2 regions of the Xenorhabdus sp. SGI 60 genome follow, and region 1 is predicted to be linked to the other one. Evidence: predicted binding sites of a transcription regulator. Region 1 holds the regulator's gene; the other holds the start of a gene.
The links. Region 1 encodes sigma-54, which starts transcription at its own class of promoters, with help from an activator protein. Its sites were predicted from a motif close to GTTGGCACANNTTTCGCTNT; they were not measured.
Positions count from the first base shown of each region.

Region 2: glnA (glutamate--ammonia ligase) is a predicted target of sigma-54. The motif match lies at 1,597-1,616, and genes of this name have one in related genera.

Region 1 is NZ_CP196860.1:466,639-481,652, forward strand. Features, by position in the region: gene yjgA (ribosome biogenesis factor YjgA) at 1-56, opposite strand, end outside; gene pmbA (metalloprotease PmbA) at 255-1,598, shown strand; gene rnk (nucleoside diphosphate kinase regulator) at 1,649-2,059, opposite strand; gene alr (alanine racemase) at 2,267-3,499, opposite strand; gene ACSJJG_RS02120 (ISAs1 family transposase) at 3,807-4,904, opposite strand; gene ACSJJG_RS02125 (hypothetical protein) at 4,988-5,173, opposite strand; gene ACSJJG_RS02130 (nucleotidyl cyclase domain-containing protein) at 5,381-5,959, opposite strand; gene ACSJJG_RS02135 (hypothetical protein) at 5,938-6,222, opposite strand; gene npr (PTS phosphocarrier protein NPr) at 6,546-6,818, opposite strand; gene rapZ (RNase adapter RapZ) at 6,836-7,687, opposite strand; gene ptsN (PTS IIA-like nitrogen regulatory protein PtsN) at 7,728-8,195, opposite strand; gene hpf (ribosome hibernation promoting factor) at 8,389-8,676, opposite strand; gene rpoN (RNA polymerase factor sigma-54) at 8,700-10,145, opposite strand; gene lptB (LPS export ABC transporter ATP-binding protein) at 10,215-10,940, opposite strand; gene lptA (lipopolysaccharide ABC transporter substrate-binding protein LptA) at 10,947-11,495, opposite strand; gene lptC (LPS export ABC transporter periplasmic protein LptC) at 11,476-12,069, opposite strand; gene kdsC (3-deoxy-manno-octulosonate-8-phosphatase KdsC) at 12,088-12,651, opposite strand; gene kdsD (arabinose-5-phosphate isomerase KdsD) at 12,720-13,688, opposite strand; gene ACSJJG_RS02190 (calcium/sodium antiporter) at 13,713-14,690, opposite strand; gene mlaF (phospholipid ABC transporter ATP-binding protein MlaF) at 14,922-15,014, shown strand, end outside.
Region 2 is NZ_CP196860.1:156,088-171,101, forward strand. Features, by position in the region: gene glnA (glutamate--ammonia ligase) at 44-1,453, opposite strand; gene typA (ribosome-dependent GTPase TypA) at 2,033-3,862, shown strand; gene yihX (glucose-1-phosphatase) at 4,036-4,653, shown strand; gene dtd (D-aminoacyl-tRNA deacylase) at 4,693-5,130, shown strand; gene fabY (fatty acid biosynthesis protein FabY) at 5,157-6,074, shown strand; gene ACSJJG_RS00740 (translocation/assembly module TamB domain-containing protein) at 6,064-7,818, opposite strand; gene ACSJJG_RS00745 (uracil-xanthine permease family protein) at 7,959-9,344, opposite strand; gene gltS (sodium/glutamate symporter) at 9,586-10,800, shown strand; gene recG (ATP-dependent DNA helicase RecG) at 10,868-12,949, opposite strand; partial or broken gene ACSJJG_RS00760 (TrmH family RNA methyltransferase) at 12,971-13,538, opposite strand; gene spoT (bifunctional GTP diphosphokinase/guanosine-3',5'-bis pyrophosphate 3'-pyrophosphohydrolase) at 13,544-15,014, opposite strand, start outside.

The DNA.
Region 1 (15,014 bases):
TCTTCTTCCTCTTCAGCAGGATAATTGTCGAGCCAATCTTCAGGCTGCATTGCCATAATTGTTTTCCTTCTAAAAAGGCCGGATAAGGTATGTTTTGGAGCATGACCTATCGTCCGGTGGGTGTTAACATCCTAATATTGTGTATTGTAACTGGGAAAATTGCCTGATTACCACTCTACATTCGTGTCATGAATCGGAAGCAGGCATTTTTTCTGACGAATTCTCCCTTTACTTCATTGGATTACGGTTAATTAATGATAGTTACCAATCAACAAATCGCGGAACAGCGCAAACTGCTGGAAGAGGCGGTTGCCCATGCGCTGGAGTTAGCGAAAGCCGGTAGTGATGCTGCGGAAGTCGCGGTCAATAAAACGACGGGGATTAGCGTCAGCACTCGTTTTAGTGAAGTCGAAAATGTTGAGTTTAACAGTGATGGCGCATTGGGGATCACGGTTTATCACCAGCAGCGCAAAGGTAGCGCTTCCTCAACAGATCTCAGCCCAGAAGCGATTGCCCGTACTGTGCAGGCCGCCATTGATATTGCACGTTATACTTCGCCTGATCCTTATGCTGGCCCGGCCGATAAAGCGTTATTGGCATTTGAAGCGCCTGAGTTGGATCTTTTCCATCCCGCTGATCTGGATGCAGATAAAGCGATTGAGTTGGCAGCCCGTGCTGAACAAGCGTCATTACAGGCAGATGAGCGCATTACCAATACGGAAGGCGGAAGTTTCAATAGCCATTATGGTATTCGGGTGTTTGGTAATAGCCACGGTATGCTGCAAAGCTACTGCTCAAGTCGTCATTCTATGTCAAGCTGTGTGATTGCCGAGCAAGATGGCAATATGGAACGCAATTATGCTTATACCGTGAGCCGCCATTTTGACGAGTTGGAATCGCCTGAGTGGGTGGGGCAAGAGTGTGCGCGTCGTACGCTTTCTCGTCTGGGCGCGCGTAAATTACCAACGATGAAAGCGCCAGTTATCTTTTCTGCGGAGGTGGCTACGGGGTTGTTCGGTCATTTGGTTGGCGCGATCAGCGGTAGCAGCATTTATCGTAAATCTTCTTTCTTGTTGGATAGCCTGGGCAAACCGATCTTGCCTTCATGGCTGACGATTGAAGAACAGCCGCATTTATTGCGTGGGCTAGCTTCAACGCCATTTGACAGTGAAGGCGTGCGTACAATATCACGTGATATTGTTAAGGAGGGCGTTTTGCAGACTTGGTTACTGACGTCCTATTCTGCCCGTAAATTGGGAATGGTGAACACGGGCCATGCAGGTGGAATTCATAACTGGCGTATTGCTGGTCAGGGTCTGGATTTTGCTGGCTTGTTGCGTGAAATGGGCACTGGCTTGATCGTCACTGAGCTGATGGGGCAGGGGGTTAGCGCGGTGACAGGTGATTATTCTCGCGGCGCATCCGGCTTTTGGGTTGAGAATGGCGAGATCCAATATCCTGTCAGTGAGATCACCATTGCAGGCAATTTGAAAGAGATGTGGGCGAATATGGTGACAATCGGTGATGATATCGAAACACGCAGTAATATTCAGTGTGGTTCGGTGTTACTGCCGGAAATGAGTATCGCCGGTCAGTAGGGATACTCAATCAACAGCAGCCAGTTTGGTGTCACTGAGCTGGCTGGAAATTAGCGGTGATATTCACCCGCGGCTTCTGGCTGATAAAGTATTTCTAATACTTTTATTCGAGTTGTTTCACCGTTTGGCAACTTCCATGTTATTTTATCATTCACCCGCAACCCCAGAAGGGCAGCACCTAAAGGAGCCATGACGGACAGATGTTTGGTGCTGTCTTGCAGGGAAGCAGGGTAGACCAGTGTACGAACACGCTCTTCATCACTGCCCAGATCAATAAAGCGAACTTCACTGTTCATGGTGACAACATCGGCTGGGATATCTACCGGAGCTACTATTTCGGCTCTATCCAACTCTTCGTTCAAGGCCTCTGCGATGCGGGTATTGGCAAAAGCAGGTTGTTCCAACAGAGAATCTAAACGTTCGGCATCCAATTCATTGATAATGATTTTAGGTTTTTTCATACCACACTCCAAATTATGCTCAATATAAAATAACACCCCACATCGCAAGGAGGGGGGGTGTTATTTTCAAAGTGAATAAAATGATATTAGGCTGTTCTGCCACGAAAATAAAGAGATCATGATCACGAACTGTTTTGCATTGTTAATGAAACAAGGCTTATCCGTCATGGAAAAGAAGAACAGTCTGCCATCATTTTGAACTGTAGATTATAAGCCTGTCGTTACGATACGTGGGTTGGTTTCTCCCCAAATGGAAGAAAGCTCAACAACATGCATTCCTCCCCATTTCTGGATATCAGACTGGGTGATTTCGTCGTTACCTTGTTTACCGAAAATAACCACTTCATCGCCACTCTTCACTTCCGGCAAGTCAGTCACATCGACCATCACGGTGTTCATGGAAACGCTACCGACAACAGGGGCACGGTGACCGTTGATCAGAACGTAAGCTTTGTTTGACATGGCAGAACTAAAGCCATCAGAGAAACCAACCGGCAAGTTAGCGAGCCTGGAATCGCGTTGCAGAATGTGAGTGTTGTCGTAACCGACACCATTACCTTTAGGATAGGTTTTAACAGAAGCAACACGGGTTTTCATTTGAATCAATGGCTTGAATTCTGGGTGGCTAGTGGTCAGAATGCCGTACAGCGCACTGCCAACGCGTGCCATGTCGAACTGTGCTTCAGGAATGCTGAGTGATGCAAAAGAGCTTGATGCGTGCAGCGTGATTTCGTCTCTGTTCAGATTTGCTGTTTTGATCAGCCAGGAAGTTTGTTCTTTGAAGTTTTTAATGCTGTCACGGATTGCATCCAGATCGGTGAATGCATGGTGGCTCATCATACCAACCAGTTTCAGGTTAGGTAACTGAGCAATTTTCAAAGCTTCTTGCTTGCCCTGCTCAGTTTTCATTTCCAAACCATTACGGCTCATAAGACCAGTGTTCAGCATCAGATGAACGCGAATGGCTTCACCGTGTTTTTTGGCCAGGTCATCAATAGCTTGGGCGTGATCCAGATCGCCGATCATCTCTTCCATGTCATAGCCCAGTGTGCTTTCGATTTCAGTGATATCAGCCGTACGGACACGTATCAATTGTCCTTTAAAGCCGCTTTCACGCACGATGCGGGCTTCTTCATTACTGGTGACGCCTACACAAGGTACGCCAGTTTTGATGATGGATGGCATCAGCAGATCGATACCATGACCGTAAGCATCGCCTTTCAAAACCGCACACATTTTAGTGCCTTTATTCAGTTTCTTTTGCAGCGTGTGAATATTATTTTCGAAAGTAGTGGTATTGATTTCAACCCAAGCGTTATTGGTTGCTGCGATGCTTTCTGCCTGGGTGTTATCTAAAGAGAGTACAGGCGCTGCTTGGGTAACACCTTGGGACAGACTCAAACCAAGAAGAATTGCCAGTGTGGTTTTATTAAAACGCATGAAGTAAATCTCCAGTTTAGGAACTGTATATATAATGTTCTTCGTGTAATTGCGTTTTAATAATAAGTTTTTTCTGATTTAATTTCACATGGTTAACTTATTGAAAGCTAACATTTATTATCTATATCATACTATTTATAAATAATTAGATTAATTAACTAGGTTAATAATCAAAACGTCTTATTTTTACTCTTAGTTAAGATTTAACAAACAGATTATATTAATGATTTTTTATCTTTGGTTAGTTTTAATCACTGATTTTGCGTTTGCCTTGGCAAGCAGGGCGGGATTCCACTTTGTATTTAATTCAATCAAAGATAAGCTGACTACGGAATTCTGCTGACCACGTTGCTCTTCGACGTTTAGCCACTTGACTATCTTTTATACTGGTATTTTGTTTAATCACATTGAGTGCTATACGATTAAAAAGCGCCATTTGTGCCGCACCATCAGGATCTTTAAGCGAAATAGCATCTTCCCTAAAGGTGACATCCAAAACCCAATGCAGTTCATTTTCCACCGACCAGTGTCTTCTTATTGCTGTGGCCGCCAGTTCCGCATCTAAAGGCAATGAACTGACATACCAGCGTGAGTCACGATGGGGGGCTTGGCCTTTCACTTTGCGTTCACTGACTACTTCTATAACCGATTGTATTGAAGGCCATTTTTCCTGAAGCCCTTCGGGTAATGCCACAGGAATTTGCATAACGTGACGGAGTTCTTCTCGCCCATGACCTCTACTTTTCTCTGTAAATTCAACAAGCTCATGACTTTCATAATGCGCAGCAAAATGGGATTTAACAAACTCAGCCAGACTTTTCTGATTACCTTTAACGGCAACAATAAAGTCGCCCCCCCGCTGAGTAATTAACTCAAGCGTTTCTTTCTGGCAATGCAGCGCATCCATCGTGACGATCGCATCATCAAGCGCCAATAATTCAATCAGTTGTCTTGCAACCGGACCTTCTTTGCCTTTACTTTCGGCTGTCCGATGATACAGGGCAACACCGGAGTCCACATCATAAGCACTGACTATATGCAGGGCTTCAAACAGAGTCCCTTTACACGTCCCTTTCATCGTTTTTCCATCAATAGCGATAAGGCTTTTTCCTGCTTTGAGCCGGCGCTGATTTACCCAGCTATAAAAGGCTTCAACCAGGGCATCTTGTTCTATCATTTTGATAATATTGGCAATACAGTGACGACGAGGAATACCATGAGTAAAGCGCGTATATTTTTTAAGCCACTCGATTTGTATCTCACCAAATTCTTGAATCGATTTCCAACCTGATGCACCACATAACACGGCTGCAAAAGCCAAAAAAATCACATCCATCAATTCATGTTTTTTATTGATGTCAGAACGTGGGTCATCTATCTTGCTGATAAAATAAAAAATACTCATTGTTATGATCGCTATTTTTATGGAATAGCGTGATCTTAGCGTTTTAATGGGAGAAATAGCTATAGAAAGTCATATTCTGGTCTTTATTTAACCTCAATAACCTTGCTAAAAATGTGAGATCTCGCCCTGCCTTGGCAAGAGGACACACCGAAGCGTATCTGTTCTGTATAGTCAGCCCGAACCCATCGGCGGCACTCTCCAAAAAACCATTTTTCCACATCATCAGCGATCATTTCAGGCGTTCCCAATAACATGCGATGAATTCCCATATTTTGTAAAATATGCTGATAGTTGAACCTGCGATGGGGGAATAAACCAGGTAAGATTTTTAGTGATTTTTCGCAGCGCTTTTTGGCTAACTATTTTTATACACATTAAACTTCAAGTTGCAATTTACAACGTGATATGAAACCTGTTTTCTCCCCGCGAAGCGGGGAGAAAACACACGCATATTGAAGTTAGATTGGTATATAATATCAACAAGATTTATTCAAATTTAATATTTTTTGCATTTCTTCTGACAAGCCTATCGTATTTTCTCCGTGACTTAATTTTGTTGCTTTCCAAACACATTGGCCTATTACTTTAGGATGATATCCGTTCACATTCATAACTTTAATGATGGCAGGCCCATAGGCAAGGCCTATGCCAATTCTTAAAGGCGGGAAATTATATCTATTCCATAAAATAGAATTAACATGATTAATTGTATTATTAATGCATTGTTCAGCAGCTAGATAAGCTTTATTGATTACATTAACCCGGTTGTTAGAATCAATATGAAAAAGGATTAATGCTCCATCACCCAGTAACTCGGTTGCTTTTCCACCTTCTTGAGCGGCTGTATAAACAATCGCTGGAATTAAAGCGGATGTCTCATAGATAATTCTTTGTAAACCACACTCTATAACAGGAGAAGTGGGAAGCTGTTTGAAACTAGAGCTGGAGTCCCTCATATCCATCATGAATACCACGAATTCACCAACTTCAGGTTTGTTGTTCTCTAAGAGAGGATAGCCAGGTATGAACGTTTTTACCATTTCTTTTTCTGACACTGGATTAATGTATCTTTGTAACTGAAGTCGGAAGGGAATGGGTAATTTATCGATTCAGCCGTGTTAATTTTATTATTATTTTTAATATTATCATGGAAATTATCACTAATAAAATTCATGGGTATATTAGTTTCATTTTTATATTCATTTAATTTATGCCGGACTTGTTGCCATTCTTTTTCAGCACAGTCGAGATTGAAATTAATTAACTCTATCAGATCATTATCGGAACGAGGTTCAGTTGTTTTTTCTTCTGCATTCATTCTTTTTAACTTATTTTTTTATAGTTGCCTTGATGGCTGGAATTAAGGCTTTTAATTTATGTAATCGGAAAGCTAAATATTGGCTATTTATTCTTTCACTAATGTGCGATTTCAAGTATTGAATATAAGGTTGTTTTGCAATAAAGGAATAATTATTGCATTACCTGTTATATATCAGGAAATAAATTAAGACTCAAGCTATATACCAATCCAATTTCAAGATGCGTGTTATATTTCCCCGCGTAGCGGGAGATATTCGTCTTGATTAACTTGAAGTCCTTATATATTTTTTTCAATGTCAATATTTATGGGAGAAGGGCGTGTTACTCTTCGTCAAATCCTGCGTTGAAGAGTTCGATAATGGCCGCCAGTGCTTGTTGTTCATCCGGTCCGTTGACTTCAACGTCAATATGGCTGCCTTGTTCAGAATCCAGCATCAGCATGGCAATGACGCTGCGGGCCTCGGCCTGTAAGTGACTGCTATTGCGCAGAATCACTTCTGATTGAAACTGTTGTACCAGATCATGCAGTTTCATTGCAGGCCGGGCATGCATTCCGAGCCGATTTTTAATTTCAAGTCTTTGTTTGACTGTCATGACTTGTGTTATGCGTATTATTTGCGTTTTTCCAGTGTGCGGTGGCGTGATTGCACGTTTTTGCCACGGGAACGAAAATAATCAGCCAACTGTTCTGCCACATAGACTGAACGGTGTTTACCGCCTGTGCAACCAATAGCGACCGTCAGATAGCTGCGATTATTGGTCTCCAGCATGGGTAGCCAAAGCTCAAGATAGCTACGGGTCTGATAAATAAAATTATGAACTTCTGTATGGCGATCCAAAAATGCTGCCACAGGGCGATCCAAACCAGTCATTGGACGCAGTTTAGGGTCCCAGTGAGGGTTTGGCAGGAAACGCACATCGAAAACATAGTCTGCATCGATAGGAATACCATGCTTGAATCCAAAGGATTCAAACACCATAGTCAATTCTCGTTCCCGTTTGCCTAATAGACGTGTCCTGAGCATTTCCGCCAGTTCATGAACGGACATTTCAGAGGTATCAATGATCAAGTCAGCGCGTGAGCGCAGGGGTTCAAGTAAATCGCTTTCTTGGTCAATGGCACTTTCCAGTGACAGGTTCTTGCTGGAGAGTGGATGCAGACGGCGTGTGTCACTGTAGCGGCGGATCAGGGTATTACGATCCGCATCAAGAAACAGTAACTGTGGTGAAAAACTGTCAGGCAATTGCGTCAGTGCTTCTTCAAAAATTTCTGGCGACTCGGGCATGTTTCTGACATCAATGCTAACCGCAGCCGAGATATCACGTTCGGCCAGTGTGTTTGCCAATTCTGGCAGCAACACAACAGGCAGGTTATCCACGCAATAGAAGCCCATATCTTCCAGTGCCCGCAAAGCAACGGATTTCCCAGAACCTGAACGACCACTGACTATCATCAGCACCATGAGGTGACTCCCCCTAAATGTTTATAATTATAATCGCTATTTATTCAGTAATAATTTTATACAGTTCTTCATCACTCTGCGCTGAACGCAGGCGACGGCAGAGGTTTTTATCTGCAAGGCGCTTTGCAATCAATGATAGTGAGTGTAAATGGGTCTGACACTGGTCTGATGGCACCAATAAAGCAAACAGCAAGTCAACAGGTTGATTATCAATGGCATCAAAGGTAATGGGTTGTTCCAGATGTAAAAATACCCCAACGGCATTATCCGAACACGCTTTATTTAATTTGCCGTGAGGGATCGCAATCCCGTTGCCAATTCCTGTTGTGCCTACTTTTTCGCGCGAAAGAATAGCCTCGAATACGGTATTTTCCGGCAGTTCAAGCTGTTTTGATGCCAGCTCACTGATAATCTCTAAGACGCGCTTTTTACTCGAACAAGGTACGTTATTGCGTGTACATTCGGGTGAAAGCACAGAGCTTAGTGGTAAATCTGTTTCGTTGTTCATTTCTTTATTCACTTAGGGCCTTGTTATACCCGATGCCTGATGAGGCATCCGGTATTAATGCACTGCGCTCTAAAACCGATCTACAGATCGCACTAATTACCCAGTATTCATTACCGGGCACTATAGGACGTTATAGACGGTGTTATAGATAGAACAGTGATAATTTTATGACAGCCCCGTTGCCTAAAAGCGATTAATGTTGTCTCAATTTACTTTTGTGTTTGGTCAATTGACGCGCCAGCTTATCTACCAGTACATCAATTGCCGCATACATGTCTTCATGTTCTGAGGTTGCATGCAACTCACCTCCATTAACATACACTGTAGCTTCGGCGATCCGTTGCACCTTTTCTACTCGAAGGATGACCTGAATGAGGTTAATTTTATCGAAATATTGATTCAATTTGCCGCATTTGGTGTTCACAACGTTGCGAAGTGCATCGGTGATTTCAATATTGTGGCCTGTAACATTGAGTTGCATAGTGTTTTCCTTCTCTGTGTTGTTCAAACCAATTTTTTACGTTGGTTTGAAGGCGGGATGGATAACGACTCTCTATATTTTGCGACAGTCCGGCGAGCCACTTGAATACCTTGTTCAGCGAGTATACTGGTCAGTTTACTGTCACTCAGTGGCTTGGCCGGGTTTTCTGCCGCGACCAGTTTTTTCACCAGAGCACGTATCGCGGTAGAAGAAGCTTCACCACCACTGTCGGTATTGACGTGACTGGAGAAAAAATATTTAAGTTCAAAGATCCCGCGTGGACTATACAGGTATTTCTGGGTCGTCACGCGGGAAATGGTGGACTCATGCATGTCTATCTGATAGGCAATATCAGCCAATACCAGTGGTTTCATGTGTTCCTCACCATATTCAAAAAAATCTTGTTGTCGTTCAACAATACAGCGGGCGACTTTCAGCAATGTTTCATTACGGCTTTCGATGCTCTTGAGCAGCCATTTGGCCTCTTGCAAGTTATTGCGTATGAACAGGCTGTCACTTTCATTGTTGGCCCGTTGTCCCAGTGCTGCGTAGTGTTGGTTGATGCGCAGACGGGGGATGCTATCGGTATTTAGCCTGACTTGCCAGCTCCCATTTTCTCTCTGTACCAATACATCTGGAATAACGTACTCGGGTTCACCGATATTGACTACCAGGCCAGGTTTTGGTTCCAGAGATTGGATGATATCAATGGCCCTTTTCAGGGTACTCTCTTTTAATTTGCTCTGACGTAATAAATTACGGAAGTCTCGGTTACCCAGTAGTTCCAGATAGTTGCTGACAATAAGTTTGGCATCATTCAGATAAGGTGTCTTTGGCGGCAGCATTGCAAGCTGGATAAGCAAACATTCGCGTAAGTCACGGGCAGCAACTCCGATCGGATCAAAATGTTGTATACGTTTGAGAACGGTTTTGACCTCTGCCAAAGCCAGTTCATCATCACCAATACTGGCAAGGATCTCTTCGATAGAAATGGTCAGGTATCCGGTGTCATCAATGGCGTCAATGATTGAAGTGGCAATGGCAGCGTCTGTTTCGGTAAAGGGCGTTAATCCGGCCTGCCACATGAGATAATCTTGCAAGGTTTGGGTGGTTTCTCCCTGATATACGGGGAAATCATCAGCGCTATAGTCACTGTGAGTTCCTGAAGGCGTGCCAGCGGTGTAAATTTCATCCCAACTGGCATCTAACGGTAGCTCTTCAGGCATATCCCTCTGTTCAAGCGCTTCACGGGTATCCATGACTTCGGTTTCGGCATCAGTATCAGAAAGTGCCTGATTCTCCACTTCCTGATGCGGGTCATCCTGTTCAAGCAGTGGGTTCGTTTCCAAAGCTTGCTGAATCTCCTGCTGAAGCTCAAGCGTAGACAGTTGTAACAAACGGATGGCTTGCTGGAGTTGTGGCGTCATGGTCAATTGCTGACTGAGCCTGAGTTGCAAACTTTGCTTCATAACGTTACCATTTTCTCCTTAACCTAGCTTGAATAGTTCCCTGAATCGCATCTGACAGAAGGATAAAAATTAAAGGCGGAAACCTTCACCTAAATAGACGCGTTTGACCTGCTCGTTATTCAGGATGTCATTCGGAGTACCGTGGGCAATCAAATGACCCTGGCTGACGATATAGGCACGTTCACAGACATCCAGTGTTTCACGCACATTGTGGTCAGTAATCAGTACGCCCAACCCGTAATCCCGTAGATGTTGAATGATCTTTTTAATATCCAGTACGGAAATGGGGTCAACACCGGCAAAAGGTTCATCCAACAGAATGAATTTGGGATTGGCTGCCAGTGCACGGGCAATCTCCACACGACGGCGTTCACCACCGGAAAGTGATTGACCAAGGCTATCACGCAAGTGAGAGATGTGAAACTCTTCCATCAACTCTTCTGCACGTGTTTTTCTCTGCTCCTGATTCAGATCCTTGCGGATCTCCAGTACCGCCATCAAATTATCGAATACACTCAAACGACGGAAGATGGAAGCTTCCTGAGGCAAATAACCTATCCCTCGGCGTGCACGTTCATGCAGGGGCAGCAGGCTGATATCTTCTTCATCAATGGTGATAGAACCGGCATCACGGGGAACAATGCCGACGACCATATAGAAAGTGGTGGTTTTGCCTGCTCCATTAGGACCAAGTAAGCCAACAATCTCCCCCGACTTCACGTTTAGGCTGACGTTCTCAACGACCTTACGGCCTTTGTAGGCTTTCGCCAGATTTTCTGCGTTTAATATTGCCATCAGTCGTTATTTACCCTTTTTCTGAGTGTCCGCGCCATTAACACCAGAACCCTTTTCTTGCAGCTGGGCAGGTAACAGGACGGTGGTGACATGTTTACCTTTATCACTAAACGCTTCCATTTGTTGTGTCGGTACGAGATAAGTGATTTTATCGCCTTTAATATTGCTGTCTAGCTGTTCAAGATAGGCGTTTCCCGTTAGGGTAACCAGTTCTTTATCCATCTCATAGCGCATCTTTAATGCATGGCCTTTGAGGGGTTTACCATCATCTTGCAATTGGTAAAAAGTGGCAGGATTACCGAATGCTTCAATAACTGTCTTGTCTGAATTTCCTTCCGGGCGGGTAACAACGACTTTATCTGCATGAATGTCGATCGAGCCTTGTTTTACGATAACATTATCCGTAAATGTGGCAACGTTTCCCGTTAAATCTAGCGACTGTCTTGCTGAGTCGATAGTAATGGGTTTTTTTGTATCATCTTTTAAGGCCAGTACGGGCAGGCTGACGGCAAAAAGTGTACTGGCAATAACGGAATTACGGATTAGGTTGTGCATGTGGGATCTCATATTGAGTGGTCACCTTTTCAATCAGTTCAGCAGTTTTGTTTCGCAGATTGCCGCGCATTTTCATGCCAACAGATTTCAGACCGACACCAATAAGAGTGACTCGGTCATCAGATGCGACATCTTGGGTTGTCAGATTGACGATCGCATTGTCTGTTGTGATCCGCTGCAATTGTGACGCATCGTTCAGGCTATCCACTTGGACATCCCCGTACAAATAGAGCATCTTATCCTGGGTCAGTTTGGCCTTGTTGGCACGCACTGTCCATGTTGCTATCGGGGTTCCAGGGGAGCCATTGGGGGCAAATGTTGTCAATACCGGGTTGGTAAACCAGGTCAGTTTAGTTTCCGTATAGTTTTTAACATCGTCAGCGACCAGTTTGTAAGATAACTTACCTTCCGGATCGTAGACAAAAGTAATGGCTTCCTGTGTTTGATAAGCAGGATAACCATCATCCACAATGGCTGATGAGGCATCATCATTTACACTCGATAAATTCCAGCCAATCAGCGCAAGCGCGATCAGTGCCAGTAGTGCGATCAGCCAGGATTGAATTTTGCTCATTCTTTTTTCAGTTTTAATTTATATGGATAATCCTTTGGCATCTTCGAGCTTATTCTGAGCGAAGAGCACCAAATCACACAGTTCCCTGACTGCACCGCGACCGCCGGCAATCTGAGTCACATAATCTGCTTTTGGCAACAGTAATGGATGGGCATCAGCAACTGCAACAGATAATCCCACTTGTGCCATGACAGGCCAGTCAATAAGGTCATCACCAATATAGGCGACTTGCTCTGGCTGCAACGCTAGTTTATCCAACAGTTCCTTATACGCCAAAACCTTATCGTTTTGTCCTTGGTAAAGATATGTAATACCTAGTGTTTCTGCCCGATTTTCCAGCAATTTTGCTTTGCGACCAGTGATGATGGCAACTTCAATACCGGAGGTGATTAAACAGCGGATGCCATAACCATCACGAACGTTAAAGGCTTTCAGCTCTTCGCCCTCATTGCCCATGTAGATAAGCCCATCAGACATGACGCCATCGACATCACAAATCAGTAAACGGATTTGGCAGGCTTTTTCGATAATAACTTTATTAACTGGGCCATAACAGGTGTCCAGGTACTCTTTTTGACTCATTAAGACATTCTCTTAAGATTTATATCATGCTTGTTTGTATCAGTTTACTTGCTTTATAGAAGACCGGCCTACACAACACCGGCCTGCAAAAGATCGTGCATGTGTAATACACCAAGTAATTTGTCACCTTCTGTGACCAAGAGTGAGGTGATATGGCGTGATTGCATCAGGTTTAACGCATCAACCGCCAGTGCATTGGGTTTAATACGAATACCGCCGGCAGTCATGACATCAGAGATTTTTGCATTGTTTAAATCAATGCCCATATCGAAAACACGGCGTAAATCGCCATCGGTAAAAATACCACTGATCTGCATGTCATCATTACAAATAACCGTCATGCCCAATTTTTTGCGGGTGATTTCCACCAAAGCCTCACGCAGCGTCGCTGTACGGGGAACCCGGGGAATGTCATTACCCGTGGTCATTAAATCACTGGCCAGCAGCAGAAGTTTGCGTCCGAGTGTTCCACCCGGATGGGAAAGAGCGAAGTCTTCAGCCGTAAAGCCTCGGACCTGCAAGAGCGCAAGGGCTAATGCATCGCCCATGACAAGTGTGGCGGTGGTGCTGGTGGTGGGAGCTAATCCCAATGGGCAGGCTTCTTGTGGAACTTTGATACACAAGTGGATGTCTGCGGCTTTGCCCATGTTACTGTTGCGATTATTTGTCATGCAGATGAGCGGAACTTTTTGCCGCTTGAGTACGGAAATTAACGCCAGAATTTCATTTGATTCACCGGAATTGGAAATCGCCAGCACGATGTCTTTTGCTGTAACCATGCCGAGATCTCCATGGCTGGCTTCGCCAGGATGGACAAAGAACGAAGGTGTACCGGTGCTGGCAAATGTCGCAGCGATTTTTCGTCCAATATGACCAGATTTGCCCATCCCCATCACAATGACTTTTCCTTCACAACTAAACATTAATTCACAGGCTTGGCTGAAATCGTCATTAATGTATTGTTCCAGGCCAATCAGCCCTTCAAGTTCAATCTGTAATACTTGCTTACCTGCTTGCTGAAAATCGATTTTAGGCATTTTTATTTCCCACTCAATTGGCAATTACTCAGTACTGTAATAATTAGAAACAAAAAGTACGACAAAATAAGCGATAAAACAGCCCAGTAGCAAGATGCCGTTTAATCGGTTCAGTCGATGCTTTCTTCCCAGGCAAAATACCGTGAATAGTATACTCGCTGCCATCATGACCCAAAAATCCCGGGAAAATGCTTGAGGTGAAAAGGCACTGGGGGAAAGTATGGCTGGGACACCCAGAACAAGGGTGGTATTGAATACGTTTGAGCCAACAATATTGCCCATTGCCATGTCATTCTCACCTTTTATGGCCGCAGCAATAGTGGTGGCAAGCTCGGGCAAGCTGGTTCCTACGGCAAGCATGGTCAGGCCAATCACCAGTTCGCTAACACCGTAAATACGTGCAATAACGGTTGCATTATCAATCACCATGCGGGTAGAAATGGGAAGAATAATTAACCCCAGAACGACCCAAAGAAGCGCAATTCCTTTGTTGCCTTCGACCGGCAATTCGGCATTTCGTTCCTGGGTATAGCTATCAACCCTATTGTGTTGAGAGAAAGCGGTCATCTTTATCATCAGAGAAATAAAGAAGAGGGCTGAAAGCACTAAAAGAATACCATCCAGTCGGCTCAGGTAGCCATTGGACAACAAATATCCTGCAAATGCGGTGATCGCCAACATTAGGGGCACTTCTTGTCGCAGAATTTCTGATTTTACCCCGATTGGCCGAATGAGCGCTGCGGCTCCCGTAATGAGCAACAGGTTAGTAATATTGGAACCAATGGCATTACCTATGGCCATGTCTGGCTGCCCGTCTAAAATTGCTGTGACAGAAACCATCAGTTCTGGCAGCGAGGTTCCTATTCCCATAATAACCAGGCCGACAATAAAAGGGGGAATTTTCATGGTGCGGGCAAAAACGGCCGCACCATAAACTAATCTATCGGAACCATACACCAGTAAAATCAACCCGGTAATGAGCAGTACAATTGTCAGAAACATGGGGGTTCCCTTAAATAAGTTTTATTCCGAGCATAATGCTAATAATGGTTGATTTTTAAACATGGAATGTTTATTCAGCTAGACTTATACATTCTGACGATCAAGCGATAAAAAGTAAAATTTGTCACAACATTGCTAACGCAAAATTGGACAATTTTTTGTAGTATGCATTATTAATTATTTAAATACAGTCATGAAGACAGTTCTATTAACGGTTAGGGGCTATCAATAATGAGTCAACAAACAGCAAATCTTATTGAGATCTGCGGAATGCATTTCACCCGAGGCCAACGCCCGATTTTTGCTGATATTAATCTGACCGTT
Region 2 (15,014 bases), 310 kb from region 1:
ACGCGTAATGCTCTTACGTTATGGGGCATTACCTGATAAGGCACTACACACTGTAATACAGTTCAAACTCCAGAGGATGTGGTGTCATGCGGACACGTTCAATTTCCCCATTCAATAAATTGATATAAGCATCAATCGTATCATCGGTAAAAACACCACCGCGCGTCAGGAATTCACGGTCGGCATCTAATGCGGCCAGCGCTTCTTCCAAAGAAGAGGCCACGGTTGGGATCTCCTGGGCTTCTTCTGCGGGCAGGTCATACAAGTTTTTATCCATCGCGTCACCTGGATGAATTTTGTTGATGATGCCATCCAAACCTGCCATCAACAGCGCAGCGAAGGCCAGATAAGGGTTCGCTGCGGGATCAGGGAAACGCACTTCAATACGGCGAGCTTTGGCGCTGGCGACCACCGGGATACGGATAGAAGCAGAACGGTTACGGGCAGAATAGGCCAGCATCACCGGGGCTTCAAAGCCAGGCACCAGACGTTTGTACGAGTTAGTTGTTGGATTGGTAAAGGCATTTAACGCACGTGCGTGTTTGATGACACCGCCGATATAGTAAAGCGCTATTTCGGACAAGCCGCCGTACTTGTCACCTGCAAACAGGTTAGTGCTATTTTTAGACAGTGACATATGACAGTGCATACCAGAGCCGTTATCGCCCACCAACGGTTTTGGCATAAATGTCGCGGTCTTACCAAATTTATGGGCAACGTTATGAACCACATATTTATAAATCTGGGTTTCATCCGCTTTTTTGGTCATAGTATTAAAGCGGGTGGCAACTTCGTTTTGTCCGGCAGTTGCAACCTCATGGTGGTGGGCTTCAACTACCAAGCCCATTTTTTCCATGGTCAGGCACATGGCTGAACGCAGGTCTTGGGAGGAATCCACCGGAGGAACCGGAAAGTACCCGCCTTTAATGCCAGGACGATGGCCTTTGTTACCGCCTTCATAGCGTGTGCCGCTGTTCCAGGCGGCTTCCGTATCATCGATATGATAATAAGAGCCAGAGATGGAGCTGCCGAAACGGATATCATCGAACAAAAAGAATTCGGGTTCTGGCCCAAATAAAACGGTATCGGCAATATCGCTTGCCCGCAGGAAATCTTCTGCGCGTTTCGCAATGGAGCGGGGATCGCGGCTATAGCCTTGCATGGTGCCGGGTTCAAGGATATCACAACGCAGGATCAGGGTGGCATCATTAAAGAAGGGATCAAGCATCGCGGTGCTTGGATCTGGCATTAGCACCATGTCGGATTCATTGATACCTTTCCAACCACCGATAGATGAACCGTCAAACATTTTGCCATCTTCAAAGAAGTCTTCATCAACTTGGTGGGCAGGAATAGTGATATGTTGTTCTTTACCTTTGGTGTCAGTAAAGCGTAAGTCAATAAACTTCACCTGATGTTCTTCAATCATGGACAAAACATGTTCAACGGACATACTGGCTCTCCTGGTTTACGTCGGCCTGATAAACCAGGGTAGGAAACAGGCTGTTTTTTCTTAAAAGTTAAGGGTGATTGTGGATCTCTGTATGATCAATTTTATGAAATCACTATCTTATAAAATCACTATCGCTAAAGATAAAAGCGAAAAGTGTGCCAATATTTAAAAATCATTTAATATCAATATGATAAAAAAGTATGGCAGAGGGAAGAGAAAAAATAAATAAGACAGGAGGATGGTTTTAGGTATTTTTGCACCAAAGTGGTGAATTGTGACAATGTGGTTGCATTATTATGGTGCGATTGGCCGGCTGAAATCTCGCAAACTTGCATCAAATTTTGCGGGAAGGCATGCCCTATGCTGTCTACACCAAGCTCGCTTTTGTCGTTGCCCTGGAACTTAAGGAACTCGCTAAATAAAGAGAAAACCGCCAATACTGCACAACTTTTAATACCAGTGCAACCATCCAAAGTGTATAATGCTGCACTTTTGTTCGGCGGCGGCCAAGTAAAACAGAATTCTTTTTGTGTACTGCATTGAGTGCATAAATGATCTTAGCGTTATCGGAATTTTTAAATGTCAAATGAAATCAGTAAGTTAAGAAATATAGCAATTATTGCTCACGTCGACCATGGTAAAACCACGCTGGTTGATAAACTCCTGCAACAGTCTGGCACCTTTGGGGAGCGTACTGCAACAACCGAACGTGTGATGGATTCCAATGATCTGGAAAAAGAACGTGGTATTACCATCCTTGCCAAGAATACTGCCATCAGATGGAATGACTATCGTATCAATATCGTAGATACCCCAGGCCACGCCGACTTTGGTGGCGAGGTTGAACGTGTAATGTCAATGGTAGACAGTGTTCTGTTGCTGGTTGATGCGATGGATGGCCCAATGCCACAGACTCGCTTTGTCACCCAGAAAGCGTTTGCTCACGGCCTGAAGCCTATTGTGGTGATCAACAAGGTTGACCGTCCGGGTGCTCGCCCTGACTGGGTGGTAGATCAGGTGTTTGACTTGTTTGTGAATCTCGGTGCAACCGATGAACAGCTGGATTTCCCAATCATTTATGCTTCTGCGTTGATGGGAGTTGCGGGTAACGAACATACCGATATGGCTGAAGACATGACTCCGCTGTATCAGGCAATCGTTGACCATGTGGAACCACCTGAGGTTGACCTTGATGGCCCATTCCAGATGCAAATTTCGCAGTTGGATTACAACAACTACGTTGGGGTTATCGGTATCGGTCGCATTAAGCGTGGTATGGTAAAAATAAACCAAAATATCACTATCATTGACAGCGAAGGTAAAACTCGCAACGGTAAAGTCGGCAAGGTCTTTAGCCATCTGGGACTGGAGCGTATTGAGTCTGATAAGGCGGAAGCCGGCGATATCATCGCAATTACCGGTCTGGGTGAACTGAACATCTCTGATACCCTGTGTGAAGTCAATGCGGTTGAAGCGTTGCCAGCACTGGCCGTTGATGAACCTACCGTAAGCATGTACTTCTGTGTCAATACTTCACCGTTCTGTGGTCGTGAAGGTAAGTACGTGACGTCTCGCCAGATCCTTGATCGTCTGAAAAAAGAGCTGGTTCATAACGTGGCACTGCGTGTTGAAGAAACAGAAGATCCAGATGCATTCCGTGTATCAGGCCGTGGTGAACTGCACCTGTCCGTTCTGATCGAGAACATGCGTCGTGAAGGTTTCGAGCTGGGAGTTTCCCGTCCAAAAGTGATTTTCCGTGAAATTGATGGCCGCAAGCAGGAGCCTTTCGAGCAGGTAACTCTGGATATCGAAGAGCAGCATCAGGGCGATGTGATGCAGGCATTGGGTGAGCGTAAAGGTGAAATGCGTGACATGCTGCCAGATGGCAAAGGTCGCGTTCGTCTTGATTACGTCATTCCAAGCCGTGGTCTGATCGGCTTCCGTACTGAATTCATGACCATGACTTCGGGTACTGGTTTGTTGTATGCCACATTCAGCCACTATGATGACATCCGCCCAGGTGAGATTGGCCGTCGCCAAAATGGTGTGCTGATTTCCAACGGGCAAGGTAAAGCCGTTGCTTACGCGCTGTATGGTTTGCAGGAGCGTGGTAAATTGTTCCTGGGCCATGGTACTGAAGTGTATGAAGGCCAGATTATTGGTATTCACTCACGTTCAAATGATCTGACCGTTAACTGTCTGACCGGTAAGAAACTGACTAACGTGCGTGCATCAGGTACGGATGAGGCGACAACCCTGTCTCCACATATCAAGAAAACATTGGAGCAGGCATTGGAGTTTATTGATGACGACGAGTTGGTTGAAGTCACGCCAGTGTCAATTCGCTTGCGTAAACGTCATTTGACCGAAAACGATCGCCGCCGTGCAAATCGTAGCAAAGAAGTTTAATTTCTGGATTATGCATTGCATATGACAGTTTGAACATCAACAGCTTAGGGCGCTTCGGTGCCCTGAGTTCTTTTATGAAATCCCCTTCCAGCCATTTTTTTATCCCTCCCTTCTTTTTTCTTAACAAAAGTATGATAAAAGTACTAAACAATGAGCGTCAGTCAGGAGGGATTATGCTGTATATTTTCGATCTGGGTAACGTGATTATTAATATTGATTTTAAAAGAGTATTGGCTGTTTGGAGTAATCTGAGTGGGACACCACTGGCAACATTGGCCCCCAAATTTTCGCAGGGAGAAACTATTGAAAAGCACGAGCGTGGGCAAATTAGTGACACTGAATTTGCAGAAATGATGTGTGATGAAATGGATATCTCACTCAGTTTTGAACAATTTGCGGAAGGCTGGAATACAATCTTTATCGGTGTCAGGCAGGAAGTCATTGAGCTAATGAATAAATTGCGTGCCGAAGGGCATCGTGTAGTTGTGCTGTCAAATACAAACCGTCTGCATTTTGATTACTGGTCAGCGCATTATCCTGAGGTTACAGCATCAACGGATTTCCTTTATTTATCCCAGGATTTAGGTATGCGTAAACCAAATCTGGATATTTTTAACTATGTGCTGGCCGCAGAAGGTGTGACAGCGGAACAAGCCATATTCTTTGATGATCTGTTAGAAAACGTCGAAGCAGCAAAAAAATCAGGCATCAATGCAATTCATGTGACTGACAAGAGTGTAATCCCCGATTATTTTAAGTCACATGATTTCTCGCTTCCCGCAAAAAATTAACATTGTTTGCTTATTGCAACGAAATAACAGGCAAGAGAAATGATCGCATTAATTCAGCGTGTAACACAGGCAAAGGTTGTTGTTGAAGGTGAGACGATTGGAGAAATTGAACAGGGGTTGCTGGTGTTGCTGGGGGTTGAAAAAGACGATACCCCACAGAAAGCGCAACGTTTATGCGACAAGGTAATGGGGTATCGGGTATTCAGCGATGAGCAGGGAAAAATGAACCTTAACGTTCAGCAGGTTGGTGGTAGTTTGCTGGTGGTATCGCAATTTACATTAGCTGCGGACACGCAGAAAGGTTTAAGACCCAGCTTTTCTGGCGGTGCTGAACCACAAAAAGCCGAAGAGCTTTATCGCGATTTTGTTGAACAGTGCCGTGCAACTGGTGTAAAAACAGAAACGGGGAAATTTGCGGCAGACATGAAAGTCAGTTTGATAAATGACGGGCCGGTAACTTTCTGGTTGCAAGTATGATGTGTTTCAAGAAAGGGGTTGTTTCTATGTACCATCTGAGAGTACCTCAAACAGAACAAGAGTTGGACACCTATTACCAATTTCGTTGGCAGATGCTGCGTAAACCGCTTCACCAGCCCGTCGGATCAGAGAAAGACGGTTACGATTCGATGGCCCATCACCAAATGGTGGTGGATGAACAGGGTAATCCGCTGGCGGTTGGGCGCTTATACATCAACGCGGATAATGAAGGTGCTATTCGTTTTCTGGCTGTTCATCCCAATGTACAGCGAAAAGGTTTGGGGACACTGATTGCGATGGCATTGGAATCTGTAGCCAGACAGGAAGGTGTGAAACGAATTGTTTGCAGCGCACGGGAAAACGCGGTTGATTTCTTCGACAAGTTGGGCTTTCAAAACCGTGGTTTGATCAATGGCGCTAAGACATCACCAATTAACCACTTTCTCATGATCAAACCTATCGTGAGCCTGGATGATATCTTGCACCGCCCTGATTGGTGTGCAGAGTTGCAACAGGCATGGCATAAGCACATTCCTCTGAGTGAAAAGATGGGGCTGCGGATCACTCAATATACCGGGCAACGTTTCATCACGACCATGCCTGAAGCCGGAAACCAGAATCCACATCATACTATTTTTGCAGGTAGCTTGTTTTCTCAGGCCACTTTAACGGCATGGGGGCTGATTTGGTTGTTGCTACAGGAACGCCAATTGGGGGGAGATATCATTTTGGTGGATGCCAATATCCGTTATCGGCAACCGATTACAGGGCGCCCCTGCGCAACTGCGGATTTCAATAATATGAGCGGTGATCTTGCCCGTCTTGCCCGCGGCAATAAAGCACGCGTAAAGCTGGAAGTGCAGGTTAGCGGTGAACATGGCGTAGGTAGTGTGTTCACCGGTACTTATATCGTCCTGCCTCCTGAACGTCTTACTAAAGCTTGATTTTTGCGCAGGTTTGACTCTCCGTAGCAGGATTATCTACGGAAGTGGGTGCTGTTGGGGTACAGCGGCTCGTTGAGATCAAACCTTGCTCAATAGATTGTGACTCTTTGTCTGATGATTTATTTTCAGCAACTAATGTCCCGTTTATTGTTCCCTTCACATTGTCAGCGGAGAGATCTCCCGTAATAGCGAGTGAAAAATTGCCTTTTCCCTGAGTTTTAAGCGGTATCCAACCCCATTGTGGCAAGATGTTCAAATCTGCATTCATCCCTTTGAAATTGAGGTTAAAAGGCGTATGAGCAGTTTGTTGTTCCGCTGAACCAGTCACTTGCAGCAGCCCTTCACGGGTAAAGCCATTCAATTTATCAATGGTGGTTTTGCCGTCGGTGGCGTGCAGTTGCAGATAAGGACGGGTTATTTCGATTTTGTTAAATGTTCCCGCAGCCGCTTGTAGCGATGCCTGACCATTCCATAATCCCCACTTACCATTTTTCAAGATATCCAGGTTGTCAATATGGGCTGCAAGGGTGGTGAGCTGGAACGGGAAATGGGGATTGGTATCAATCAGCAGCGTATTATTGATAGTAATATCATTGAGCTTTACTCCTGAAATCCATTCTGGTGCAGGTTGTTTGAAATAATCGAGCCATGTTGGTGGCAGAGCATAAAGCAGCCCTGTTACAGAACTCTCTTTGAGGGTAAGGAGCCGGCTTTTGCGATCCCATTGAGACTGGATATTGAACAGCCCTTTTTGATAGTGGGTTGTCAGGCTTGCGATGGTAAAGGTATCTCCAGAAAAACGGAATTTTCCAAGCGTGTCGCTGAACTGTGCATTATCCAACGTCATGTTCATCGCATTAAAATCAATCAATCCATCTTCGGCGTTCCAACTGCCATTGACTAACCCTAAGTTTTTGATGGTGCTGTCCAGATAATCAACAGACCAGTTTTGTCCATGCAGTTTGGCATTAGTGATATTGAGATCTTTGATATAAGTAGCAGGCAGATGACTGATTTTTTCTTTCAAGTCGCTCAGTGTCATCGGGGTTTGCCAGCGAATGTCGCTGAGCAGGATATTATTCCAGCGCCAACTGCCGTCCGGCAATTGCTGACCATCGCCAGAAATGGCGCCCCGCAAAAATGTTGCGCCAAAAGAGTCGATAGTCAGGGCTTTATTCTGGTAACTGCCTTGTACAACGGCATTTTCAACAGATATATCATTTAAACGGATCGTACTGGCACTGAATTGATATTTTCCATTACCAAATGGATTACCCGCAGCAGGGCGCCAGGGAGTAATGCCCCCCGTGATATTCTCCCCCTGAATACGTGTGTTGGGACTCTCTAGCTGAATATTCATCTGGTTCAGTTGCAGGATATCCGTTTGTAAAAGAGCAGGAAGTTGATTTCCAGACAGTATCAATGTCCCTTGTTGCAATGTCAGACGATGGAGATTTTGGGGGGACAGTAAATGCTGCCATTTGAAATCGAGATTAATGGTATCGGTATTGAGTAAGAAAGGACTTTGTTTATCGCGAATGTCAATGTGGTTAAGTGATATGGTAGCAGGTTGCAGCCAGCTATGGCTGATGCTTTCAATACTGACTTGATAATGTCCTTGTCTGCTGAGCCATTGGCTTAACTGTTTGGCTCCCCAATGCGTCTGGGCAACAACATAGATAACTATGATTGCTAAAATTAGCACTAATAGAAGAGTGACAAAAAATTTCCCTAACCACCTCATATTTCACCTCAACAGTGTGACCTTCCAATAGAAGCCCTTTTATGCCGTAAAATAGAGAAGCACTCAATAGATGTTTTAGGCAAAAAAAGAAAACTCCCGCGGGTAAGGCGGGAGAAAAGTATCATACAAAAAGCTGTTAACTATTTTTCTTGGGGAAAAATGAGATTAAGCAGAATGGCGGTTAACCCACCTGCGGCAATGCCTGAAGAGAGTAAGTTTTTCACCCAATCAGGGGCAAACTGTAAAATCAATGGTTGTTGAGAAACACCTAACCCCACAGCCAGGGACAGTGCGATGATCATAATGGCACGACGATTCAGAGACTCACGGGAAACAATTCTGACACCAGATGCGGCGATAGTGCCAAACATCACAATCGTTGCCCCTCCCAGAACAGGCTCAGGAATATGTTGTACAAAACCCGCTACGGCGGGAAACAGCCCCAATAGAATCAGCATCGCAGCAATCATGTAACCGACATGGCGACTGGCAACACCAGTTAGCTGGATCACACCATTGTTCTGGCCAAAACAGGAGTTTGGAAACGTATTGAACACGGCTGAAACCATAGAATTGAGACCATTTGCCAGCACACCGCCCTTGATACGTTTTATGTAAAGTGGGCCGCTGACAGGTTGCTCGGAGACATCTGAGGTTGCTGTGATATCACCAATTGTTTCCAGTGATGTCACCATAAAAATCAGAATCAATGGGATCAACAGATTCCAGTCAAAAGACAAGCCATAATAAAGTGGCGAAGGAATTGTGATGATTGATGCATCTTCTTGCGGTATTGAAACGGGTAACCTATCCATATACCAGGCCAGCAGATACCCCACTGCCATGGCGATGACCAGAGAAGCAACACGCAAGTAAGGGTTATTTTGGCGATTCAGCAATACGATAACCGCAAGAACAACTCCCGCCAGCAGCAAGTTTTCAGGTGCGCCAAATGTGCCGTTTTGAATCGCAGAATAACCGCCACCAATCGAAGTTAATCCCACTTGAATTAGCGATAAGCCAATAACCATCACCACAATACCGGAAACCAGAGGGGTAATGATCCGTCTTGCCAAATGTAACACTCGTGAGAGCAGCACTTCCGTCATTGAAGCGAGCATCAGTGTACCAAACAGGGCTGCCATCATAGTTGGAATATCCGCACCGCCATTTTTCAACGCCAGGCCACCCATAATAAGTGGGGCAACGAAATTAAAGCTGGTGCCTTGGATTGAAAGCAACCCAGAGCCAATGGGTCCCCAGGAGCGAATTTGAATCAGTGATGCTAAACCTGAAGCAAACAGGGACATACTGATAATGCGTTGGGTATCCTGTTCTGGAAGTCCCAGAGCCTGGCAAATCAACATCGCTGGCGTAATAACAGCCACAAACATGGCCAGTAAATGTTGGCATGCAGCAAATAAGGCATGTGGAAGCGGTGGCTTATCTTCCAGACGATAGATCAGTTCGTTGTTTGATTTATTGGGAACTTCTGATGAATTGGATTCACGGGGTAAATTGACCATGTTGTGAAATTCCAGATAGACAAAAAGCGCATTTTAATGATTCTTATCACTAAAGCAATCGTTTGCTTTAAGTTTTCATCATGAATTACGGTTCAATCCCGTCACATTTTTAAATGTTTTAACTTGTGTTTATGCGTAATTTTATTTCTAATCCAACCCTTACCTGCTCTTGGCGTTTTTATAGGATGATTATAACGTCACATTAAGTTCACATAATATTAACAATGGATGAGGTACATCAATGTATCATCTGGATATTTATGGCACGCTCGTTGCTGCCACACTGGTTTTGCTACTAGGAAGAAAACTCGTACAATCAGTCCCATTCCTTGAGAAATATACGATCCCGGAGCCAGTCGCAGGTGGATTATTGGTTGCATTAGTTCTGCTGGCAGTTAAACAATCTATAGGCTGGGAAGTCAGTTTTGATTTATCTCTCCAAGAGCCTCTCATGTTGATGTTCTTTGCCACAATCGGCTTGAACGCTAACCTTGCCAGCCTGAAAGCCGGCGGAAAATCTTTGGTCATTTTTGTCTGCGTGGTTGTTGGCCTGTTATTTGTACAGAACACCGTGGGCATCGCATTGGCGAAAATGCTTGGCCTTGATCCATTAATGGGATTGCTAGCAGGCTCCATTACACTATCTGGTGGGCATGGAACAGGTGGTGCTTGGGGCAAGGTATTCACTGAACGTTATGGCTTTGAAAATGCTAAAGAAGTGGCAATGGCATGTGCAACATTTGGCCTGGTTTTAGGTGGCCTGATTGGTGGTCCGGTTGCCCGCATGTTGGTGAAAAATACCAAAACGCCAGGGTTGGGGGCTGAGGATACCGAGCTGCCGACGGCATTTGAAAAACCTTATACTGGTCGGCTTATTACACCATTAGTGATGGTGGAAACTATTGCTATGATTTCCATTTGCTTATTGGCGGGTAGGTTTATTGAGAAACTGCTACAAGGCACGGCCTTTGAATTGCCGACATTCGTATGTGTCCTGTTTGTTGGTGTCATTCTTAGTAACGGTCTATCTTTGCTTGGTTTTTATCGGGTATTTGACCGAGCGGTGTCGGTATTGGGTAACGTCAGTTTATCGCTGTTCCTGGCAATGGCATTGATGAGCTTGAAACTGTGGCAACTGGCTTCCCTTGCGCTGCCAATGTTGATCATTCTTGCCGTGCAGACTTTGGTTATGGCTTTGTATGCTGTTTTCGTTACTTATCGCATAATGGGTAAGAATTTCGATGCGGCAGTATTGTCAGCCGGTCACTGTGGTTTTGGCTTAGGTGCAACACCAACAGCCATCGCGAATATGCAAGCAATCACTGACCGTTTTGGGCCATCGCATGTGGCATTCTTACTCGTACCTATGGTGGGGGCATTCTTTATTGATATCGTTAATGCTACCGTCATCAAATTGTATCTGTTATTACCGATGTTCCCATCTGTAGCAGGTTAAATTAATACACTTTTGTCTTGCCTGATATCTTGGCGAATATGCCGCTGAAATACTCAGCGGCTGGAACTTAAGCATGGCTGTATTGGGAACTATCCGGCAACCAGCGCTCAATCAGCGCTTTGGCGTGTTCAGGATAATACTGGTGGATATAGCGGCCGATACGCTGAACTTCGGGCAGCATACTTTGGTCGCGCAATAAATCCGCGATCCTGAATTCTGCATTACCTGTTTGGCGTGTACCCAGCAGTTCACCTGGCCCGCGGATCGCCAAATCTTTCTGGGCAATCACAAAACCATCATTGCTGTCGCGTAAAACTTGCAGGCGAATTTTGGCTGTATGGGTCAATGGGGTTTTATAAAGCAGGACACAGTGTGAAGCGATAGCTCCTCGCCCGACGCGCCCTCTAAGCTGGTGCAACTGAGCCAATCCCAGTCGTTCGGGGTTATCAATAATCATCAGGCTGGCATTAGGCACATCCACCCCGACTTCAATGACTGTGGTGGCAACCAGCAATTGTATTTCACCTTGCTTGAACGCCTCCATGACGGCTTGTTTTTCTGCCGGTTTCATCCGCCCATGCACTAAGCCAATTTTCAATTCAGGCAACGCCAGTGTCAGCTCTTCGCTGGTCGCCTGTGCGGCTTGTGCTTCCAGTACCTCCGAATCTTCGATCAGGGTACACACCCAGTAAGCCTGACGGCCTTCATCCAGACAGGCGCTTTTGATACGTTGGATAATGTCGTTCCGGCGAGTATCTGGGATGGCCACGGTGGTGACTGGCGTTCGGCCTGGTGGCAATTCATCAATGACGGAGGTATCCAGATCGGCGTAGGCGGTCATTGCCAATGTGCGTGGAATAGGGGTCGCTGTCATGATCAATTGATGGGGATGGAAGCCTTGTTCGCGTCCTTTTTCCCATAATGCCAGACGTTGATGAACACCGAATCGATGTTGCTCATCAATGATAATCAGTGCCAATCCTGCAAATTTTACCTGCTCCTGAAATATGGCATGAGTACCGACAACCATGCTCACTTGACCGCTTGCTATCGCCTCTTGCTGTGCCAGACGCGCCTTACCTTTCTGCTTGCCAGCCAACCAACCGACCTGAATACCGAGCGGTTCAAGCCATTGGCGGAAGGTATTGGCATGTTGCTCTGCCAAAAGTTCAGTTGGTGCCATCAGAGCCACTTGCTTGTCGTGAACAATGGCTCGAACGGCTGCCAGCGCTGCCACCAATGTTTTCCCCGAACCGACATCCCCTTGTATCAGGCGCATCATGGGGACATTTTTTGCCAAATCATGTTCTATTTCTGCAACAACACGGACTTGTGCGCCTGTGGGTGAGAATGGTAATTGGCTCAGGAGCTTCTGCTTCAGCGAATCATCTGCCGTTAGGGGGTATGCATGAAAGCGCTGGGTTCCAGCCCTGGCTGCCAACATACTTAAATGATGTGCCAGCAACTCTTCCAGAATTAACCTTCGTTGAGCCGGATGTCGGCCATTCTCCAAATCGGCCAGAGAAGTCTCCGGTGGAGGGTGGTGCAATGTACGCAGTGCATCGGGCAGTCTGATGATCTTCCGGCTGAATTCTTCCGGCAGCAATTCATTGATGGCGCAGGTGTCTAATATTTCCAATGCCTGATCGATTAACTTGCGCAGCGTTGTCTGACGCACTCCCTCGGTCGTGGGATAGATGGGAGTTAACGTTTCTTGCAGTTGGATGTGGTTGGCGTGTTGCTGGACTTTATATTCAGGATGGATAATCTCCGGCCCTTGATTCCCGCGACGAATTTCCCCATAAGCAACAACGTGCTTTCCCGCGGCCAGATTATTTTTCATGGCGGCAGTAAAATTGAAAAAACGCAGAGTCAATATACCTGTGCCATCACTGATTTGGCAGGTCATGATGCGCCGCCGCCCAAATGCCACACTGGTGCGTAATATTTCACCTGTTACCGTAGCATAAATGCCGGGCAATAATTCATTAATGGTATACAGGCGGGTTTGATCCTCATAGCGGAGCGGCAAGTGAAAAAGCAGATCCTGTAGATTGACCAACCCTAACTTAGCGAGCTTAGTGACCTGATTGGCTCCAACGCCACGTAACATGGTTAAGGGGATGGCATCAAGTAGTTGGCCTTTCATACGATTTCTCCGTCAGTGTGATTATTTCCTTGCTGATGGTGCAGTTGTTTTTTGCGCGGCTGATGTTACTTGCATAGCTGACCACCATGACCCACTTGCGATGATTTGCCCTTGCTTATCTATCAAAGGTTGTTCCAGGCCTTTACGGCGAGAAACGGCGGCTAACACGGGATACCCTCCTTTGAACAGTAACCTTTGCTGCTCCTCTTCCGGCAGAACCACTTTTCTCCTGTCCCATAATGATGCAGGTAGGTTTAGTGTAATCAATTTGACGGAAGTCGACGGCCTTATCAGAAAGATGGGTTGCCAGCACTTGCATTCCATCAGATTTAAATTGGTGAATAGCTTGTTCAATCGTGAAATGCGTTTTCACCTGAACCCAGCTATTACTGCCCGCAGCCGAAGATAGCTGGGTTCTTAATTGCTCAGTAGGCCAGATAGCATGGATTTGATGAATACCAACAGCATCCGCAGTACGAATAGCGATGGATACGTAGTGGGGTTTGTGAACTTCTTCTAAACAGATTGTCAGGTCAGGTTGACGCATTGCCATCATCTGGCAAATGCGTGCGTAACGTTTAGGATTCATAACCTCTAGTTTCGGTTACGGCTGACTCGCATCACGTCTGGCATGATACGTATCTTACGCATGATATTCGCCAGCTGAATACGGTCTTTGGTCGTCAGCCTGATGAAAGCACAATAGACACGGCCATCTTTCTCCTCTGTATTCATGCTTTGAATACTGGAGTTTACATCGTTAATGGCCGCAGTCAGATTTGCCAATGCCCCCTGATGGTTAAACATATCGACTTTAATTTCAGCAATAAAATCGCTATTGATATCTTTATCCCACTCAACAGGCATGAATTTTTCCGGTTCTTTCTGATATCCACGGATATTGCGACAGGATTCGTGGTGGATGACTAAACCTTTTCCGGGGCTGATATGGGCAATAATCGGGTCGCCTGGAATGGGGCGACAACATTTGGCAAAAGTAATCAGAATACCATCAGCGCCCTTGATAGGCAGCTTACGGGAAGGATTGCCGTTGTTGTTTGGTATTTTTTCTGGTGAACCCAATAATAAGTTGCGGGCGACAACCACGCTCATGGCATTACCCAATCCGATTTCCGCCAGCAGATCATCCAAAGTAGCGAGCTTCATTCTTACCAGCTCTTTATTGATATTTTCTTGCGGAATATCGGTAATTTTTGTGCCGTTACCGAGTGCATGATTGAGTAAACGACGCCCCAGACTAATGGAATCATCCCGTTTCAGGTTTTTCAGTAACTGGCGAATTTTGGCGCGTGCTTTGGAACTAACGACAAAGTTCAGCCATGCCGCATTAGGGCGGGCACCGGGTGCAGTAATAATTTCGACCGTTTGCCCACTGCTAAGCGTTTGTGAGAGAGGATAAGGCAGACGATCAACGCGTGCACCAACACAGGCGTGGCCGATATCGGTATGGACGGCATAGGCAAAATCGACAGGGGTTGCGCCAGCCGGTAACTCAACAATTCGTCCTTCAGGGGTAAAAACATAAATCTCATCAGGGAACAAATCAGATTTAACGCTTTCAATAAATTCAAAAGAGCTGCCGGCACTTTGCTGGAGTTCCAGCAAGCTTTGCATCCAGCGCTGGGCACGAACTTGCGCAGTTGTACCGGATTCCCCTTGTTCTTTATAGGCCCAGTGTGCGGCAACCCCCATTTCCGCCATTTGATCCATATCTTCGGTGCGGATCTGAACTTCGACGGGTACTCCATGCGGGCCTATCAGGGAAGTATGGAGGGATTGGTAGCCGTTGGCTTTGGGGATGGCAATATAATCTTTCACTCTACCCGGGCGTGGCTTGTACAAACTGTGCATTTGCCCCAGTACGCGATAGCAGGTATCAAGATTATTGACGATGACACGAAAGGCGTAAATATCCATAATGGAATGGAAACGCTGCTCTTTCAGACGCATCTTACGATAGATCGAATAGAGATGTTTTTCGCGGCCACTGACTGCGCATTTGATACCGGCATCCGTTAACCTGCCTTCAATCTCCGACAGAATT